DNA from 4 places in the Microcoleus sp. N9_B4 genome. Region 4 is predicted to be linked to each of the others. Evidence: riboswitches for the same ligand, from Rfam matches in the RefSeq annotation. Region 4 holds a riboswitch; each other region holds the start of a gene.

Region 1 (4,760 bases), on a different contig from region 4:
ATTGCAATAGTTTGTGTTAAGATTTCTCCATATTCAGTAGCTGTGAATTGAAGGCGATCGCGCTCAATTCTCACTTTCGGCAAGCTGCTGACATCCAAAGATTCTAGCGCAGTTAAAGCATCCGCAGCCGATGGATATCTGTCTTGCAATCTTGGCGCTACCATCCTCTCCAACCAATTCATCCAACCCTGCTGCAATGGCGGTACTAAATGCCGGAAATGAATGCCATAATTGGCATCAACTAAATTACCAACATCCGCAGATTTCGTACCAGTTAACAAGCAAATCAGGGTTATCCCCAAGCCGTAAAGATCCGACGCTTTGGTTAATTCTCGGTTGAACATTTGTTCCGGCGGCATGAATCCCATCGTGCCTTTGACGACGCTGCTAGCGGCGATATTTCCACCTCCTAGCCGAGCAAAACCGAAGTCTACTAAGTAAACATTGAGTTCGTCATCTATTAACAAGTTTTCGGGCTTAATGTCGCGGTGAATAATCGGCGGTTTCTGAGCTTGCAGGTCAACTAAAATCTCTAAACTTGCGATCGCAATTTGTTTGATATCCGGCGGCGAAAAAGTCCGGGCGACAGCAGATTCGGCATTTTTGTATTCCTGCACCATGCAGAAACCGCTGTCAGTTTGAAAAGCATCGAGATAGCGGGGAATGCCCGGAAAATCCAGTTTTTGCAAAACTTTAATTTCTTGTTCGTAAGTTTCGTATTCTGCCCAGCTAGCACCTAATTGAGCGAATTGAAATTGCTTAATTACAACTAATTTTTGAGTATTCGTATTTTTCGCTAAGTATGTAACTCGGCCGCCGAGACTGTTGTGTCCGAGTTCTTTTTCAATCTGATAGCCGTGAGTGGAAAAATCGGGGAAGGCGTTCATATAGTTTTTAGTAATGTTTGTATGGGAGGGCTTCTAGCCCGTCATTAACAGGCATATTGCCTGTTACACAAAGAGTTATTTTTTTTGGATGGGTTTCTATCTTGTCAGCAACAGGTCAGATGCCTGTTCCACAAAGAGTTATTTTTTTGGTGGGGTTATATCCCGTCAGCAACCGACATCTGGCCTGTTGCACAAAGAGTTATTTTTTTTTGATGGATCGACATTACTAACATAACTTTTTTGAAAAAAGGCGGCAAGTGCGGTATGATGTGATTTCGCGATCGGTTCTAGCGGGGAGCAGCCGTTAGAGGAAACGGGGAAAGTTCGGTGCAAGTCCGGCGCTGTCCCGCAACTGTAATGAAACCCTTGGGGTTTCTCAAGTCAGAATGCCCGCCGATATCTAACTCACTTTTGAACGCATCTGCGAGGTACGGATGATGGATGGAATTAACACGGCTGTACGCACAAAGCACAGTCTATTTGTTTGCACTGCTTGCGCTAGTGTTTGGAAAAACGGCAAGCGCGAAGGCAAAAGCGGTGGCCAACAATTTATGGAAGACTTGTCCCAACTCGCTAAAGATTGGGAGTTTTCTGATAAATTTGATATTCAAGAGGTTGAGTGCATGAGTGCTTGCAGTCACTCTTGTGCCGTGTCTTTTGCTGCTGTTGGAAAGTACACTTATCTGTTTGGTGATTTACCAGCAAATGAGTCGGAAAGCGTCGAGGCTGTACTCGAATGCGCGGGTCAATACTATGCTAAACCGGACGGTTTGTTGCCTTGGTCTGAGCGTCCTCCAGCTCTGAAAAAAGGCGTTTTAGCCAAGATTCCACCGCTGGGAAATTAAGCTATTTCCTTTCAGGCTTTGCCCATCGGTGACAACTTAACGTCAAACCGACCGTCTCTCTTGTTTTTATCGAAATCTAGATCCCCCCTAACCCCCCTTAATAAGGGGGGGACAAGAAATATTCTCAAAGTCAACCCCTACTCCCCTTCTTAAGGGGGATTTAGGGGGATCTAGACTTCGCCTAAAAGCGACTTTTATTGTAGGTTTCCGTCTTAAGTTGTCACCTACATTCTCGGCCTGGGAGTGCATAGCCAGAGGCTCGGCCTCGTGTTAAAAGCCCTCCTTATATTCCAGCGAGGCAGAGCCTCTAGATCTGTATTCCCAGGCAGAGCCTCGGAACAAGATATCCCATTACCAAATAAGCACAAAATTATCAATGCACAAAATTCCTGTTACTGTCATCACTGGTTTTCTCGGTAGCGGCAAAACTACCTTAATTCGCCACTTATTGCAAAATAATCAAGGTCGCCGCATTGCTGTTCTGGTGAACGAATTTGGCGAAATCGGAATTGACGGAGAACTGCTGCGCGATTGCCAAGTTTGCGACGAAGAAGAAAATGTTAGCAGCAATATTGTAGAACTAACAAATGGTTGTCTTTGCTGCACTGTTCAAGAGGAATTCTTGCCGACTATGCAGGAATTGTTGAAGCGCAGAGAGCAAATTGATTGTATCTTAATTGAGACTTCGGGCCTGGCACTTCCTAAACCTTTAATTCAAGCTTTTCGCTGGCCGGAAATTCGCACCGGTGCTACTGTAGACGGTGTTGTTGCTGTTGTTGATTGCGAAGCTATTGCTAGCGGTTCTTTTGTCGGTGATATCGATGCTTTGATGGCACAGCGGCAGGCTGATGATAGTTTAGATCACGAAACTCCGATCGAGGAATTGTTTGAAGACCAGTTAGCCTGTGCCGATATGGTACTTTTAACGAAGGTCGATCGCGTAGATGCGGAAACTCACAAGAAAGTCCAAAGCTGGTTGCAGCAAGAGTTGCGTCCGAGTGTGAAAATTGTGCCTTGCAAAGGTGGCGAAATTAACCCCGATGTGCTAATGGGATTTAATGCGGCGGTTGAGGATGATTTGGAGTCTCGTCCGAGTCACCACGACACTGAGGAGGAACACGAACACGATGATGATATCAACTCGACTTACTTTATTGCCGATCGCGAGTTTGAACCTGAAGCTTTGGTGAAAAAACTGGAATCCTTGATGCAGCAGGAGGAAATCTATCGGATTAAAGGGTTTGTGGCGGTTCCCAAGAAACCGATGAGGATGGTGTTGCAAGGTGTGGGCTCGCGGATAGAATATTTTTACGATCGTCCTTGGCAACCTTCCGAACTCCGCCAAACCAAATTAGTGCTGATTGGTCGAGAGCTAGAGCGCGATCGAATTGCAGCTATGATTAACAATTAATTGTGATCTGAGAGGGGCGGGTTTCTCGATATTTTGAATTGCAGCAAATATTATTGGTAAAACTCGCCCCTCCAAGCTCTCACGAACAATTAATTAACATTATTTAATATTGTGACCACTGCCAGCAAGTCTGGTGTAAAATAGCGATAATGGTTATCATTGTAAAATAATCGAGGTAAAGTATGGTGACTGCTGGGGCGATCGAATCAGTTCCTGTTACCGTTCTCACGGGTTATCTCGGCGCAGGCAAAACTACGCTACTGAACCGAATTTTAACACAGGAACACGGCAAAAAAGTTGCAGTCATCGTCAACGAATTCGGCGAAGTAGGCATCGACAACCAACTGATAATTGATGCCGACGAAGAAATTTTTGAGATGAACAACGGCTGCATTTGCTGTACGGTCCGAGGCGATTTAATTCGGATTATCGGCAATTTGATGAAGCGGCGAGACAAATTCGATCACATAGTCATCGAAACCACAGGTTTAGCCGACCCAGCACCCGTAATTCAAACATTTTTTGTAGATGAAGATATGCGGGAAACATTACTGCTAGATGCAGTTGTCACGGTAGTTGATGCCAAGCACATCTGGCAGCACTGGGATGCAGACGAAGCTCAAGAACAAATTGCCTTCGCTGATGTAGTTTTGCTCAACAAAACTGATTTGGTGACTGAGGAAGAATTGGCAGAATTAGAAAAGCGAATTCGCGCGATGAATGCAATGGCAAAAATTCACCGTACTTACAACGCTGAATTACAAATGGATGCTTTGTTGGGCGTCAAAGCATTTGATTTGAACCGGGCATTAGAAATAGAACCAGACTTTTTGGGCGAACACACTCACGAACACGACGAAACTGTTACCTCAGTAGCAATAGTCGAAGTCGGTGCTATTGATGGCAACAAATTTAGCGATTGGATTGAGGAATTGTTGCGAACTCAAGGCCCGAATATCTTTCGGACAAAAGGCATTCTGAATATGGCCGGAGAAAACAACAGATTTGTTTTTCAAGGAGTGCATATGCTGTTCGATGGCAGGCCGGATAGACCTTGGAAGGCTACAGAAACTCCGAAAAACGAGCTTGTATTCATCGGTCGCGACTTAAACGAAAATCAATTGCGAGAGGATTTTCGTAGATGTCTGGTTTAACTGACATATTGAAGCATTTTTAATCAGCCTTTTATGAACAGGCAAGATGCCTGTTCCACAAGATGAAAATTCATCTCTTGTGGAATGGAACAGCCAAGATGCCTGTTCCACAAGAATAAAATTCATCTTTTGTGGCACGGGCATCTTGCCCGTGGAACGGAACAGGCCAGATGCCTGTTCCACAAGAATAAAATTCATTTCTTGTGGAACGGAACAGGCCAGATGCCTGTTCCACAAGAATAAAATTCATCTTTTGTGGAACGGAACAGGCAAGATGCCTGTTCCACCAGAATAAAATTCATCTCTTGTGACACGGGCATCTTGCCCGTTCTTAAGAAGAGTGCAACATCTCAGATTCAATAAATATGGGTAACAAAAAGACAAATAAAAGTGAACTAACCATGCAATTTCACGCTAAAGAAATGCTGTCTGACTACGTAACTGCTGTTACTTGGTCGCCGGA
Region 2 (4,760 bases), on a different contig from region 4:
ATGGGAAGTTTGTGGGATTTGTGAAATAGATTTTTTGAATGAACCGCGAAGGCGCGAAGGGCGCGAAGGAAGAAATATCAAGAGAGATAGGAAGAGAAATGCTTAAAATTTGTCTGTTTTCAGTTTAAATTCCGATTTTCTGTGCTCAACAACTCCTGGAATTGGTCGATCGCCCGCCGATCGACAAACTCACCAAATGACTCCACAGGCTCTCGAAACCGCTGATAGACCCGCAACATTCGCTCGATCGTATGGGGCATTTCGGTCGCACTCACAGCCGGAAAAATTGGTCGCCCGAACGGCAAATCTTTTCTACCCGCATAAATCTTGTAACCTTGGATCGTCTCGTCTCCTCGCTCAATCTGAATTCCCACCAGCGTGATATCAATTGGCCGATGCTGGGCGCACGACTTTTGGCAACCGCTGAAATGAATGTTAATCGGTTGGTCGATCGTCAATTTTTGCGCTAAATCCCTCACCATTGATAGGGCGTGACTTTGAGTATCTGTCGCCGCCGACGCACAGCCGCTGCTGCCAGCACAAGCCACCAAGCACGAATCTAGGCGAGTCGCCGACGAGTGCAATCCCAAATCGGCGATTTGCTGTTTTACCTCAAAAAGCTGGGAGTTGGGGATATCGGAAATCAACAGATTTTGCCACGGCGTAAGTCTTAGGGTACCGCTGGCTAGTTTTTGGGCTAAATTTGCCAAATTCCGCAGTTGTTTTGATTCTAGCCTACCGAGAGGCAGTGCAATTCCCATGTAGGAGAAACCGGACTGTCGCTGAGGATGAATGCCGAGATGTCGGTGATTGGGGAGGGATTTTTCAGATGAGGCATCTTGCCTGTTTTGGGGAAAGGTGCAAGATGTGAATTGCAATAAAAATGGTAAATTCTGCTGTACCTTTTCTAGATAACTTTCAGCGCCCCAATCTGCCAGCAGGTGACGCAAACGCGGTTTTTTGCCATCAATTCGAGGTTGATTTTTGGTGTATTCAAGATAAGTGCTAGCGAGGGCGGCTAATACTGAAATACATTGCGATTCTTGGATTGAAATTCCTTTTTCGCCGTTTAAATGCAGCCGAAAAACGATTTCTGATTGGGTTGAACGCCCTTCAGCAGCTAATAAAATATCGTTGCGTAAATCGCGGATCGAAACCGATTCCCCGCCGTCGAGGCCAATACTGAACTTAGGCGAAAGTTCCGATAATTCGGGATGCGTTTGCAGGTAATCATCCCAAGCTTTCACTAGCGGGCGAGTATCGAGTAACTGCTGGCGATCGATCCCGGCTGTCGGACTTGCCATAATATTGCGAATCGGGTCAACTTCCACGCGGCGAGACGCTATCCCCAATTCCTGCAAGCGGTTCCAGACTTCTGGGGCAATTTCCGAGTTCACTTCTCGGATTTGCAAATTTGCCCGATTTGTCACTTGCAAACAGCCGGTACTGTATTGATCTGCCAAATCCGCGATCGTCCAACACTGCTGCGCGTTTAAAATTCCCCCCGGAATCCGCATTCTTGATAAAACTCCGTCTCGGGCTTGGGAACCGTAAAATAAACCCGGACAAGTCGGCAAATCAGTCAAAGCTAACAAATAATCTCCTCCCCGTGCTACGCAGGGAATCCAAAAGTAAACGCCCACAAAGCGCCCCCGAAATCGGCATTCTGACTTTTACAGTTGCGGCACAGCGCCGGAATTGCACCGGACTTTCCCGCTTTCAGGTTTTAGAAAGGTATCACGAGCTGACGCACAGAAAGCAAAACCCTCAACTTTCTTAACAAAACTTCTGGCGATCGCCCATCTCTCTGGTTTCATCAGTTTTCCTAATCGCAGTCATCAGTTTAACTGTCGCTAAACCCCTTTACAAACGTTAACAAAACCGTTAATAATAGAAACATCATCCGAACATTGAAAACCAAATACAGCAATCATAAAACCATGACAACAACCTTACAGCAGCGCGAAAGCGCCAACGTCTGGGAACGCTTTTGTGAGTGGGTAACAAGCACCGACAACCGCATTTATGTAGGTTGGTTCGGAGTCTTGATGATTCCCACCTTGCTCAGCGCCACCATCTGCTACATCATCGCCTTCATCGCTGCCCCTCCAGTGGACATCGACGGCATCCGTGAACCAGTAGCAGGTTCCTTAATGTACGGTAACAACATCATCACAGGTGCTGTTGTTCCTTCATCCAACGCCATCGGCTTGCACTTCTACCCAATCTGGGAAGCAGCTTCCCTCGATGAGTGGTTGTACAACGGCGGCCCTTACCAATTGGTAATTTTCCACTTCCTGATCGGTGTATTTTGCTACATGGGTCGTGAATGGGAATTGTCCTACCGCTTAGGTATGCGTCCTTGGATCTGCGTCGCTTACTCTGCACCAGTTGCAGCAGCCACCGCAGTATTCTTGATCTACCCAATTGGACAAGGTTCCTTCTCAGACGGTATGCCCTTGGGTATCTCCGGCACATTCAACTTCATGATTGTGTTCCAAGCCGAGCACAACATCCTGATGCACCCCTTCCACATGTTGGGAGTTGCTGGTGTCTTCGGTGGTAGCTTGTTCTCCGCCATGCACGGTTCTCTCGTTACTTCCTCTTTGGTTCGTGAAACAACCGAAACCGAATCGCAAAACTACGGTTACAAATTCGGTCAAGAAGAAGAAACCTACAACATCGTTGCAGCCCACGGCTACTTCGGTCGTTTGATTTTCCAATACGCTTCTTTCAACAACAGCCGTTCTTTGCACTTCTTGTTAGGTGCATGGCCAGTAGTAGGTATCTGGTTTACCGCTTTGGGTATCTCCACGATGGCTTTCAACTTGAACGGTTTCAACTTCAACCAATCGATTATCGACTCTCAAGGTCGTGTCATCAATACTTGGGCTGATGTGATCAACCGCGCTAACTTGGGTATGGAAGTGATGCACGAGCGCAATGCTCACAACTTCCCTCTCGACTTGGCTGCAAGTGAAGTCACTCCTGTAGCTTTGGTTGCTCCTTCTATCAATGGCTAAGTTTTAGTCTGAGATTACAAAAAGCGCTCCTAGTAATAGGGGCGCTTTTTGTTTGGGTAAAAATATTTTTCGAGAACTGTTTCTCTTAAGAAACTAAGTGATATCAAGTCCGCTTGAGTAGTTGTTATTCAGAGTCCTGAAGGAACTGAAGAATAATCTCGGCCTTTCGGCAATGCGCTTACTTCGTTGCCCTTGACTCATGACAAGTAAGCGTTTTGAGTCAAGCGCTCACCCGGACATGGTATGAGTAATGGCTAATCAAAAAACAGAATAGGCAGAACCTCCCAGCAGTTAAAGTGCTGCGGGGATCTAAGGCGCGATCGCATTTTAGGTTAAGTTAATTTGATTTACTTAATAGCCGATCGCCAAATCTAAAATTTATCTAAAAATAAAAAGGTGAAAAATTAATTTTTCACCTTTTTATTCTCAACTTTCAAATTGCCCGCTACTGAACAAACTTCTTGAATGCCAGAGTCACGTTGTGGCCACCAAATCCAAAAGAATTCGACAGCGCTACATCAACTTTTAGATCGCGGCTTGTATGAGGAACATAGTCCAAATCGCACTCAGGATCGGGATTTTCCAGATTAATTGTCGGCGGGATTTTGTCATTGGCGATCGACATTACCGTCGCCACCGCCTCAATTCCCCCAGAACCGCCCAAAAGATGACCCGTCATCGACTTGGTAGAACTAATTGCTACTTTGTAAGCATGGTCTCCCAAAGTCTTTTTAATCGCTTTCGTTTCCGTAGAATCGTTGGGAAGCGTGCTCGTGCCGTGAGCGTTGATATAGCTCACTTGATCCGGCGTCAAACCCCCATCCTTGAGCGCTAAAGCCATCGCCCGCGACGCACCCTCCCCCCCCGGTACCGGAGAAGTCATGTGATACGCATCGCAAGTTAAACCGTAGCCGACGATTTCTGCGTAAATCTTCGCGCCACGCGCCAGAGCGTGTTCCATTTCTTCTAGAATCAGAATGCCAGCACCTTCGCCGACGACAAAACCATCACGATCGCGATCGAACGGACGGCAAGCATGAGTCGGGTCATCATTGCGAGTCGAAAGCGCCCTCGCCGCAGCAAAACCCGCCACGCACAAAGGCGTCACGGCAGCTTCCGTACCGCCGCAAATCATGGCTTGCGCGTAACCCCCCTGAACTAGGCGAAACGCATCACCCACCGCATTTGAACCCGCAGCGCAGGCCGTCACCGTGCAAGAGTTTGGCCCCTTAGCGCCCGTGTGAATCGCCGTCAGGCCCGCGGCCATATTCGCAATCATCATGGGAATCATAAACGGGCTGCATCGATCGGGGCCGCGATTCAGATAAATCTCTTGCTGGTCTTCTAAAACCTTCAGGCCACCAATGCCAGTGCCAAGAATGACACCCACCTGTTCTGCGTTCAGGTCGTTAATCTCAAACTTCGCATCAGCAAGAGCTTGTTTGCTCGCTGACACCCCAAATTGAGCAAAGCGATCCATCCGCTTTGCTTCCTTGCGCTCTAAATAGTCGTGTGGGTCGTAACCCTTCACCTCTGCGGCAAAGCGGCAGTCGTGCCGCGACGGGTCGAATAAGGTGATCGGGCCTATACCATTCTTCCCCGCAAGCAACCCGTCCCAATATTCGGACAAGGTATTGCCGATCGGTGTAATCGCGCCGAGACCCGTGATAACAACGCGCTTACGCTCTAAATTTGTCATGATTTCAGTTTCAAAAAATTAAACACCCAGAACGCAGA
Region 3 (4,760 bases), on a different contig from region 4:
TTGCAGCAACTTTTCCAAGTTAGCGCGGTTATTTGTTTTCATTTTATTTTAATTAAATTCCCAATCGCGACACAGTTCTTGAGGGCGGCCAGCAGGATGCACCGCACAGTTTATCCCGTCCCTACCGTAATAATAATCGCAGACTTTGCAGGGTTTAGTTTGCTCTAATTTTTGCATCAAAATTGCCCGAATTGTCTGGACTCGGTTGCGGTACTTGTTTGCATTCGAGTGACTCGGTTCAATTGCCAAAGCTTGCTCGAAAGCTGCTAAGCTGGAATCGTACAATTTAATAATTTGGGAACTGTATTTTGTCCAAGCATCGGCATGGCTTTGATAAAGTTCTACTGTATTTAAGTTTAAAATTCCGTATTCCGTCCAAGCGTCTGCAGAAGCGCGATCGAACTTAATATTGGCATTGAGCAACACTTTTTTGATCGTTGCCAAAAGTTCCCTCGGCTGCCAAGGTTTGCTAACATAAGCCTCGGCGCGATCGCCCTTGAACCTCGCAAATAAACCTAACTGCTGTCCCTTCCCTGTTAAAAATACCACCGGTATGTTCCGAGTTTCGGGATTACCTTTTATTAAACGGCAAACCCCGTAGCCATCCAGACGGGGCATTATGACATCTAATAATACTAAATCAGGGCAATTTTTCTCAATTTTATCCAGCGCTTCCACACCGTCAGATGCCTGAATTACATTCAATCCGCTGCATCTCAACTGATGTGAAATGCACTCCCGCTGGCTGCGGGAATCTTCCACAACTAAAACTGTACTCATCACTCCCCACCTAGTTTTTGAGGTAAACTTGTTCGCTGCTTTGAGTTGTCCTTGCTGAAATCAGTTTACCCGCATTGGATGAATTTGCTATCACTGGCGAGCTAAATTTACTCAAATTGCAACAAATCTTAAACAGGGGAGCAAAGGTGATACTTATCAGAAAATGCTGGTTGCCAATACCCGGAAAATTATTAGATATTTGGGCGGCAAATATTGGGCTTTTAAGCCTTAATAACGGCAAATCTTACTGATATGGGACGAACACCTTGTTGAATTGCAACAGATAATCGGCTACTGTATACGTTAAAGTTCTTAAAGACGACAAATGAATAGATTGCTCCTCACTTTATTGGTAAGTCCGACGCTGTTTGGCTCTGTGATGTCTTTGAGCGCGATCGCCAATCCCGCTCAAATTGGCGAAACACCAAGCCAAGCGGCTGATTCGCCCCGCTGCGTGCGATCGCCCCACACTCAGCGCCTGACTTGCGTGCGGCTTCCTGGCAAAGCTGCTGCTAATTCTAAAGTAAGAATCAGTTGGCAGCGGCCTGCTGACGAACAGGTGGCAATGTTGGATTTTTCGGAAGAAGAAAGCGATGCGGCGGTGGCGCTGTTTGGCTGCGACTGTCAGATGTGTATCAACTCGCTGCGACAGTTGCGCGGTTTGCCACCTCTGGATCTAGCTTCTTGAGGGCGATCGATCTCATATGTTGCACTATTCTCCATTAACCTTTTATGAACAGGCAAGATGCCTGTTCCACAAGAAAACTTATCTTTTGTGGAACAGGCATCTTGCCTGTTGCTGACAATGGTGCAAGATATCCGATCGATCCGACAGCATTAAGAGTCAGTGTCAAAAACCAGGTTTCCGATCGCTGCGGGCTTTGGAATGCCTTTAGCTTTCTCACTTTTAGAGAAATTGTAGTCAATTTGTTGCAGGATTTCTAGAGATTTTTTATCTCTCAAAATCGGATCTCTACTTTTTAGCTAGAACTTGTTTAAGTTGAGCAGTTGCTTGCTCAATTTTTTCGATACTACCTGGGTTGACCAATCCATAGGAGTCAAAAACGTAAACTAGATTATTTTTGGTGGCTGTTATACCATTTCTCTAAAATCGTGCAACACTCTTCGACCCCCCCTAGCCCCCCCTTGCTAAGGGGGGGAACAAGAATACTGTTGCATTCTTTTTTAAAATTGGTATTAGTTGATTCCAAAATGAATCAGATTTAAATTGGTCTAAAATTCCCTCACCCCGATCGACTATAATGATTACTTCAGGATTAGCCTCTAAAACCTTTTCCGCTGAAAGCATCACGTAGCCTCGCACGGGGCTATCTCCTTGCAATTGGGCTGCGACATTTTTCACGTTAAACTTACCCAGCAAATCTCCAGCCCAACTGCTTTGATTCGGCGATAAAATCGATCGAAGTTAAAATAGCACCTATCCAAGCCGCCAAAGGCAGCCAAGTTTGAAATATTCCCAAAGTCAGCATGGTAATCGCAACCAACCCCGCACCCGCCGCAATTCCTAATACAAAAGGATCGGCTAAACCGTTGCGGAGCAAACCTTGCAGCAAAGCCCCCGACATTCCCAAAGCCGCACCAACCGTCAGCGCAGCCGCAACTCTGGGCAAACGCAATTCCCAGAAAATAGTTTGATTGACAGCATCACCTCGGTGCAGAAATGCTTGCCACAATTGCTCGGCACTCATCGGCACCGCACCCAAAGAAAGCGAAAGGGCGATGGTTAATAGCAAACCCAATCCTAAGAATACAACTGCCTGAAAAACTCGATATTTTAGCCAGATTTTTTGCAAATTCACTAGATTACACCACTGGATTTTAAAAATAAAGCGCGATATGTCCTCCGTTTAGATTTGCGGAACGATCGAACTCGTTAACTACAATAACCCATTTACCAGAAGGCGGCGACCGTGGGAACAGATGAACAGTCGATCGAAAAACTATACATACATCGCGCTATTTGTCTGAGGGGTTGCAAATTTTCAGAAATGTGCTATTGTCAGAAGTAATCGGTTCTGGTGGAGATCACCCACTAGAGGAAACGGGGAAAGTCCGGTGCGAACCCGGCGCTGTCCCGCAACTGTGATGAAGCGTACAATCGTTTCTTAGTCAGGATGCCCGCCGATTGTATCGTTTCATTTAACCCATCTGCGAGGTACGGATGTATTCAGCATTTTGTTTTCAATTCGATTCTTTTTCAGAGACGCTGCGCGATCGGCGATTATACTCCTTAACCCGCGAGAAACCTGTGGTGGAATTGGTTTCTAGGGCGAGATAGCAAGTTTGAAAAACTAGCATGAACAGCATTATCTAGTTTCAGATGCAAGGAATCTTGCTGGGCATTTGCCTGCTGTAATTTCTAACAGCTTTTTTATAGCTTTGTTGGAAATTCAGATGGTTTTGCCTTTGATGCGCCTTGCAATCTAATGGCATTGCTGTCGGAAATTCGGCATCGGATACCTGTTGGTTTCCGACTGAGTTTCTATGGACTGATAAATCAATTGACAACCCCAACTTAGGAGAAATTATGTCAATTTTAACGGCAACTCTTGGATATCCCCGCATTGGTAAAAACCGTGAAGTTAAGAAAGCTTTGGAAGGTTTTTGGAGTGGCAAATTAGAGGCAGATACTTTACTGTCTACTGTTCAAACTGTAGAAATAGAAAACTGGAAAACACAGCTACAGACAGGCATCGATCGCATCGGTGCAGGCGATACTACACTCTACGATCACGTGCTTGACTGGACAATTCGTTTAGGTCTAATTCCCAAACGCTTTCAGGGGTTATCAGGACTCGATCGATACTTTGCAATGGCACGGGGCAAAGAAGGAATTCCGGCCCTAGAGATGACCAAATGGTTTGATAGCAACTATCACTACCTCGTGCCAGAAATTCCAACCCAACTGCAACCAGCCGATTTCAGCGATTTTCTGGAGACGGTGCAGCGGGCAAAAGCGACGTTAGGGGAGCGGGCAGTGCCGATCGTTCTTGGCCCCTGTACGCTACTGCGGTTGAGTCGGTTAGATGGCGCAATGGACGATTCTCTAGCGCAATTGCTGCCGCGCTACATCGAACTCTTGACGCAATTAAAAGCCCTTGGGGTTGCCGAAGTGCAGATACACGAACCAGCCTTAGTTCTGGGAGATGCGACCAACTTCAAAGCACACTATCAAACTGCTTATCAAGCCTTTGTTAAAGTCGATTTACCGCTGCATCTTGTCACTTACTTTGAGGACTTGGGTGAAGCTTATTCTTGGGTGATGGCATTGCCTGTTACTGCGATTAGTTTAGACTTCACTCGCGGACGCAATTTAGATTTACTCAAGCAATATGGATTTCCCCCAGATAAGCATCTGGGCGTTGGCATTGTGGATGCCCGCAACATCTGGCAAATCCGTCCAGAACAATTGCTGCCAGTGCTGCAAGACATTCAGAGAATTACGCCTAATATCGTCATTCAGCCGTCGGCATCATTGCAGTTTGTTCCCTACGATGCCAAACGGGAAACAAAGTTGCCAGAACCTCTCCGCAATGTGTTTAGTTTTGCAGAACAAAAACTGCAAGCGGTGAAGTTTTTGGCACGCAGTTTAGCAGGAGAAGAAACTGAGAGCGATCGCGCCAAGATTACCGATTCCTGGACAAAATTCGAGCAATTTAGTCCAGCAAATCCTGCCGTGCAGTCACGCATGAAAAGCATTACGACAAATGACTTTCTACGGGAATTATCCTACGGTTTGCGGCTGTCAAAACAGATTTCTCTGCCCATTTTTCCCACCACAACGATCGGCTCATTTCCTCAAACATCAGAAGTGCGACAACTGCGAGTACGGTATAAAAAGGGTGAATTGAGTCAGCCAGAGTATGAAGCAGCGATCGATACTGAGATTGCCGACAGCATTAAACTCCAAGAAGAAATTGGGCTGGATGTGCTAGTGCATGGCGAATTTGAACGCACCG
Region 4 (4,760 bases):
GGCGCGATCGCCCTAATTTCTTACCAAGTTCCGATTTTGCCCAGTCTTAACAGTATCAACCGGAAGAGTTTGGGGACTTTTTTCTATGCTGTTAGTATCAGCGTTCTCGTGGCTTGGTTTTGGCCGCTGCAACATCAGGAATACGCTGCTTTGGGCATTTTAGTCATGACTTGGGGCGACGGATTGGCTGCTGTCATCGGCCAGAAATACGGCAAACATATTTATCGAGTTGGGGGAATTCAGAAAAGTTGGGAAGGTTCTGCAACTATGTATTTGGTGAGTTTTGCTGTTAGCAGTTTGATTTTGCTGGCGGTTCAAGGCGCAGTTTGGCAAACTTGGGCTGTGTCGGCTGTTGTAGCTTTAGTTGCTGCTACTTTGGAGTCAGTTTCCAAGCTGGGAATTGACAATCTGACTGTGCCGATCGGCAGTGGGGCGATCGCCTTTTTCCTAAATCAATTTTTAATTGGTAATGTGTAATCTGAACTTCCCACCACGGGGGGGCGTTGCTGGATACAGGTATGAATTCAAGATTTCCCAATTGCTGCTATAAACGGCGTTGCTGAATAGAGGTATGAATTCAAGATTTCCCAATTGCTATAAACCGGCTTGAGGGTGAGTTTTGTAACTTCAAGCGAAAAAGTAATTCATACCGTGCACCAGTAACCCCAATTATCAATTGTCTAAGTTCCGTTAAAGCAGCCGACGTGCTTGTAAAATTTGTTGTTGCCATTGCTCGAAAGCGGGGATTTTTGAGCGATCGTCTGTGGGAAACATCGCCCTTATTTGCTCCATCAGCTCGATCGCCAGCGGTACACCAAGCTGCAATTGTTCCAACACATCCCGCTGAGCAAAAACTGTTTCCGGTGTTCCTTCTAAAATCAATTTTCCTCGATCCATGACAAACACCCAATCAGCCCAGCGGTAGATGAAATCGAGGTCGTGACTTGCTAAAAGGATTGTGGTTCCAGTGCTGTGAATTTGTTGAAGTAAACCGATCAATTGTCGGGTGTGACGCGGATCGAGATAGGCGGTAGGTTCATCTAACAGCAGCAGTTTCGGTTTGAGAACCATGATATCGGCGATGGAAACCCGCTTTTTCTGCCCCAAACTGAGATTGTGAATTGGTTCGCGGGCGAGTTCGCTTAGATCGAATTGCTCGATCGCCTGCTGTACCTGTTGAGCTATTTCGGATTCTCTCAAGCCTAAATTGTACAATCCATAGGAAATATCTTCTTCTACCGTCGAAGCTACTAATTGATGTTCGGGATTTTGAAAGACGAGTCCGATTTGTTGGCGCAGTTGCATCAAAGATTTGCGATCGTAGCGAAAGGGTTCACCTTGCCAGCTAATGATTCCCTGTTGCGGTTGATATAAGCCATTTGCTAACAGAAAAAATGTGGTTTTGCCACAGCCATTTTGACCGATCAGCCCGCACCGTTTCCCAGCAGGGACTTTGAGATTTAAACCCTGAATTGCCACTCGCGAACCGCAGGGATAGGAGTAGGAAGTGCCAGCGAATTCGAGAATCCATTCAGACATATTTGTTATTTGTTATTTGTTATTTGTTATTTGTTAAGCTAATACGCATTTAAATTGCATGGGAAATAAATTTTCCTTATTGTGGAGTGGGCATCTTGCCCGCCCTCAACATACAATTTAAATCAACAACAGCTTATAGCCTTGTTCCCAGGCTCTGCCTGGGAATAAATACCCGGAGGCTATGCCTCCAATTACCAATTACCGATTACCAATTACCGATTACCGATTACCGATTTCCATTGTATTTGTGTCAGCCTTGATCAGATTTTGATAACTGCCAAAGCTGCATTTCATAACAGAGATGTTGCTCAAAAAGTTGGCTTGCCTCCAATCCTTCAACCACCAACTTCTTGAACCAGCGGCGAAATATCCAGCGCAGGAATTTGTGGACGGGGGGAACTGTGATCGCAATCAAATCTGCAACATAGATCATTGTATTTAGTCCATATCGGCGGAAAGTATCGACATACAAATCGATTGTTGGCAAAATATGGGCGGAAATATCCTCAGTTTTTACTAAAGTGAATCCAGCCTGCTTTAATGCTGCATGAAGTTCCGTAACAACATGACAATTAGAGAACATTCCCTCTTTATAATTAGCATCAGATCGCAGCATATCAGCCAGCAAAACGTAACCGCCCGGATTGAGGATTTTGGCGGCACCGTTAGCAATATCAACAGCCGACATATACTGGCTACTTTCGCTAAAGAGAATAAGATCGTAGAAATGGGTTGCTTTGAAGTCTTCAAACCTCGTGAGGTGGAAGATTGCCCGATCGCCCGTACACTTAAGAAAGCGCTGTTGTTGGAACGGATCGGGTGCGAGCCCTTCCACTGCAAAACCTCGATCGAGCAAATAAGCCGCATTTCCGCCAATCCCGCAGCCCACATCGAGTATCGTATGAGTGCCTTTGGGGATTGCATCCAACAGTTTTACAGTATAAGCTTGCTGAGCTAGGCGCAATCGTGCGATCGTTAGTTCGTCAGCGGGCACAGGTAGGGTTTCCCAATAGCCGTAGTGAAGGTAGGGCGAATCTGTCAGGCCCAAATAGTAATTAAGCGCTGCATTTTGGTAGCGAGTTACCTTGGAAATTTCGATTGATTTTGGCTGCGGCATTCGGAAAATTTAGTAAGTTTTAGGATTTAGGGCAGAGTTGAAATTCTTCCCAGCGCTTGCATACCTGTTCATAGCACTCAACAGGAGAAATTGCCAACTTTTGCAACAAATTGATATCAATCTGACGGTTGGCGATCGACAAAAATATAATTGCTGCCTTGGGTTCGTAGCCAGCAATGATTTGGAGCAGATTTAAAACAGTGTTCTCCTCTATTTCTAGTTGTTGCAAATAAGCAGTCGCGTGCAATTGCGGAATAAATTGCAGATCGTACTTGATAGTATCTACGCTCCAATTCACCGAACCGTTAATGGGAGTATTGATTTTGCAAGCAACCAAGCCTCGTCCTTGATGCAAAAAGCCATTCCAAGCAGTATGTCCGATCGACAAAATATTCTGATGAATAAACAAGTTTTGCCAGTAGCCAAAACTACCCTGCCAAACACTATCTTCGATTCGCATTTTTTTAGTTTCCCGCTGCCTAAAATTTCGTTATTGTCGATCGGGAAACGGAGCACAACAGCAGATTATTTGTAAAAATATTGAACTCACCATCATCCATACCTCGCAGATGAAAAACAACAGGTAAACAAATCGGCGGGCATCCTGACTTAGAGATGCAATGATCTCATTACAGTTGCGGGACAGCGCCGGATTCGCACCGAACTTTCCCCCTTACGTCTGATGTGTGTTTTTCATCAGAGCCGATCGATATATGGAAATATTACCACTATTTGGAACATTTGACAAAAAACCTTCCGCCTATTCACCAAACTCAATATTTTCATACAAATCGGCCAGCGAAATTTCCACAGCAACAGATGTTAAACTCAGCCGATCGCCCATACAGCTATATTCCGAAAAAATCCACTTATTCGCATCAGTTTTAGAATATTGCTCCACCTGTAGCCGATATTGGTCGATTAATAAATACTCCTGAAAACTAGGAATACTGCGATAGGCAGCAAACTTTTCATCGCGGTCATAAGCTTTAGTACCTTTAGACAGCACCTCAGCAATGAGCAGCGGATTGGTAATTGTATCCGTCCGTCCAGATTGCAGCTCTATCGGGCGCGCTACCACCATCACATCCGGGTAAGTATAATTATTAAGCTGCGGAACCCAAAGCCGCTGATCCGAACTAAAAGTCCGATATGGTTTCCCTTTTAACGCCAGTTTCAGCGCAACAACTAAATTAGTGGTAATTTCATTGTGATCCGGTGTGCCGCCAGCCATCAGAACAATCTCCCCATTGATAAATTCATGCCGATCCTGAGAATTGATTTCCAATTCTAGATATTCCTCAGCGGTGTAGGTTTTGGTTTCAACTTGCGCGATCATACACAACGCTCTCCTTTAATCTACTCATTTCATTTTATCTTAAAAATCGTTAATAAACAGGCCGGGGCGGGTTTATGAAATTGTCGGTTTTCGGCAATTATTGTTAGTGAACCCGCCCCTACAGGAATCACGGTCGATCGACAAGACATGATATTACTTAACAAAGTTACCGCAACGGGACGAAGTTATAGCCAGTGCTTCCTCCTTGTTTAACTTGCACTAAAATCGGCTTACCAGCCCGATCGCCCGTGGGCAAAAACTTCACATCCTCGCTTGAACCTGCTGCCGAAAAACTCGCATTTCTGAGTGCTTGTTGCAATCCTTCCCGCGTATTGCTTTGCCGCAAGCCAGCGATCACAGCTTGAGTCGCGTCAAAACTCGTTGCTGTTCGCCAATTCACAATGCCTCCCCAACGCTGGCGGGCATTTTCTGGGAAACGGCTACCGGGATTAGTTTCAGGATGCCAGGGAACGGGCAAAACAAGCCCGTCAACGTCTTTTTGTCCGTCTTTTAAAGTTTGAAAGGTGTAGAGCGTAGTGCTGCCGTAGAGTGGCAATTTGCCTCGATTACTGCGAGCCAGAGAAATCGCACGGTCAATGCGATCGATGTGGGGTGCTACCATCAATCCTTGTGCACCTTTGCTGACAGCATCGGCGATCGCACTTTCGGGATTAAAAGAGGGTAATGAAAAGTCGCAAACAGTAGGAACTAATTTGCCGCCAGCAGCAGTAAGAGATGCTACAAATTCATCTTTAAATGATATGT

Evidence for each region. A riboswitch is a leader RNA that binds a small molecule or an ion and turns the genes downstream of it on or off. The one in region 4 is predicted to bind cobalamin.
Region 1: it holds a riboswitch for cobalamin, as region 4 does, so the genes downstream of both, QUA43_RS01350 (DUF1636 domain-containing protein) here and QUA43_RS01100 (hypothetical protein) in region 4, are expected to answer to the same signal.
Region 2: it holds a riboswitch for cobalamin, as region 4 does, so the genes downstream of both, cobG (precorrin-3B synthase) here and QUA43_RS01100 (hypothetical protein) in region 4, are expected to answer to the same signal.
Region 3: it holds a riboswitch for cobalamin, as region 4 does, so the genes downstream of both, metE (5-methyltetrahydropteroyltriglutamate--homocysteine S-methyltransferase) here and QUA43_RS01100 (hypothetical protein) in region 4, are expected to answer to the same signal.

What each region holds. Positions count from the first base shown of each region.
Region 1 is NZ_JAUBRC010000002.1:5,223-9,982, reverse strand. Features, by position in the region: gene QUA43_RS01355 (protein kinase domain-containing protein) at 1-887, opposite strand, end outside; cobalamin riboswitch at 1,153-1,299, shown strand; gene QUA43_RS01350 (DUF1636 domain-containing protein) at 1,322-1,732, shown strand; gene cobW (cobalamin biosynthesis protein CobW) at 2,109-3,143, shown strand; gene QUA43_RS01340 (GTP-binding protein) at 3,326-4,297, shown strand; gene QUA43_RS01335 (WD40 repeat domain-containing protein) at 4,663-4,760, shown strand, end outside.
Region 2 is NZ_JAUBRC010000002.1:135,230-139,989, forward strand. Features, by position in the region: gene cobG (precorrin-3B synthase) at 120-1,643, opposite strand; adenosylcobalamin-variant (AdoCbl-variant) riboswitch at 1,652-1,731, opposite strand; gene psbA (photosystem II q(b) protein) at 1,941-3,023, shown strand; gene fabF (beta-ketoacyl-ACP synthase II) at 3,469-4,722, opposite strand.
Region 3 is NZ_JAUBRC010000004.1:94,963-99,722, forward strand. Features, by position in the region: gene QUA43_RS03865 (adenylate/guanylate cyclase domain-containing protein) at 1-42, opposite strand, end outside; gene QUA43_RS03870 (response regulator) at 49-780, opposite strand; gene QUA43_RS03875 (hypothetical protein) at 1,106-1,468, shown strand; gene QUA43_RS03880 (hypothetical protein) at 1,513-1,725, shown strand; gene QUA43_RS03885 (hypothetical protein) at 1,916-2,143, opposite strand; gene QUA43_RS03890 (iron chelate uptake ABC transporter family permease subunit) at 2,151-2,600, opposite strand; cobalamin riboswitch at 2,795-2,941, shown strand; gene metE (5-methyltetrahydropteroyltriglutamate--homocysteine S-methyltransferase) at 3,329-4,760, shown strand, end outside.
Region 4 is NZ_JAUBRC010000001.1:245,525-250,284, reverse strand. Features, by position in the region: gene QUA43_RS01115 (diacylglycerol/polyprenol kinase family protein) at 1-477, shown strand, start outside; gene QUA43_RS01110 (ABC transporter ATP-binding protein) at 691-1,539, opposite strand; gene QUA43_RS01105 (methyltransferase domain-containing protein) at 1,790-2,656, opposite strand; gene QUA43_RS01100 (hypothetical protein) at 2,676-3,116, opposite strand; cobalamin riboswitch at 3,234-3,378, opposite strand; gene QUA43_RS01095 (Uma2 family endonuclease) at 3,417-3,995, opposite strand; gene QUA43_RS01090 (ABC transporter substrate-binding protein) at 4,162-4,760, opposite strand, start outside.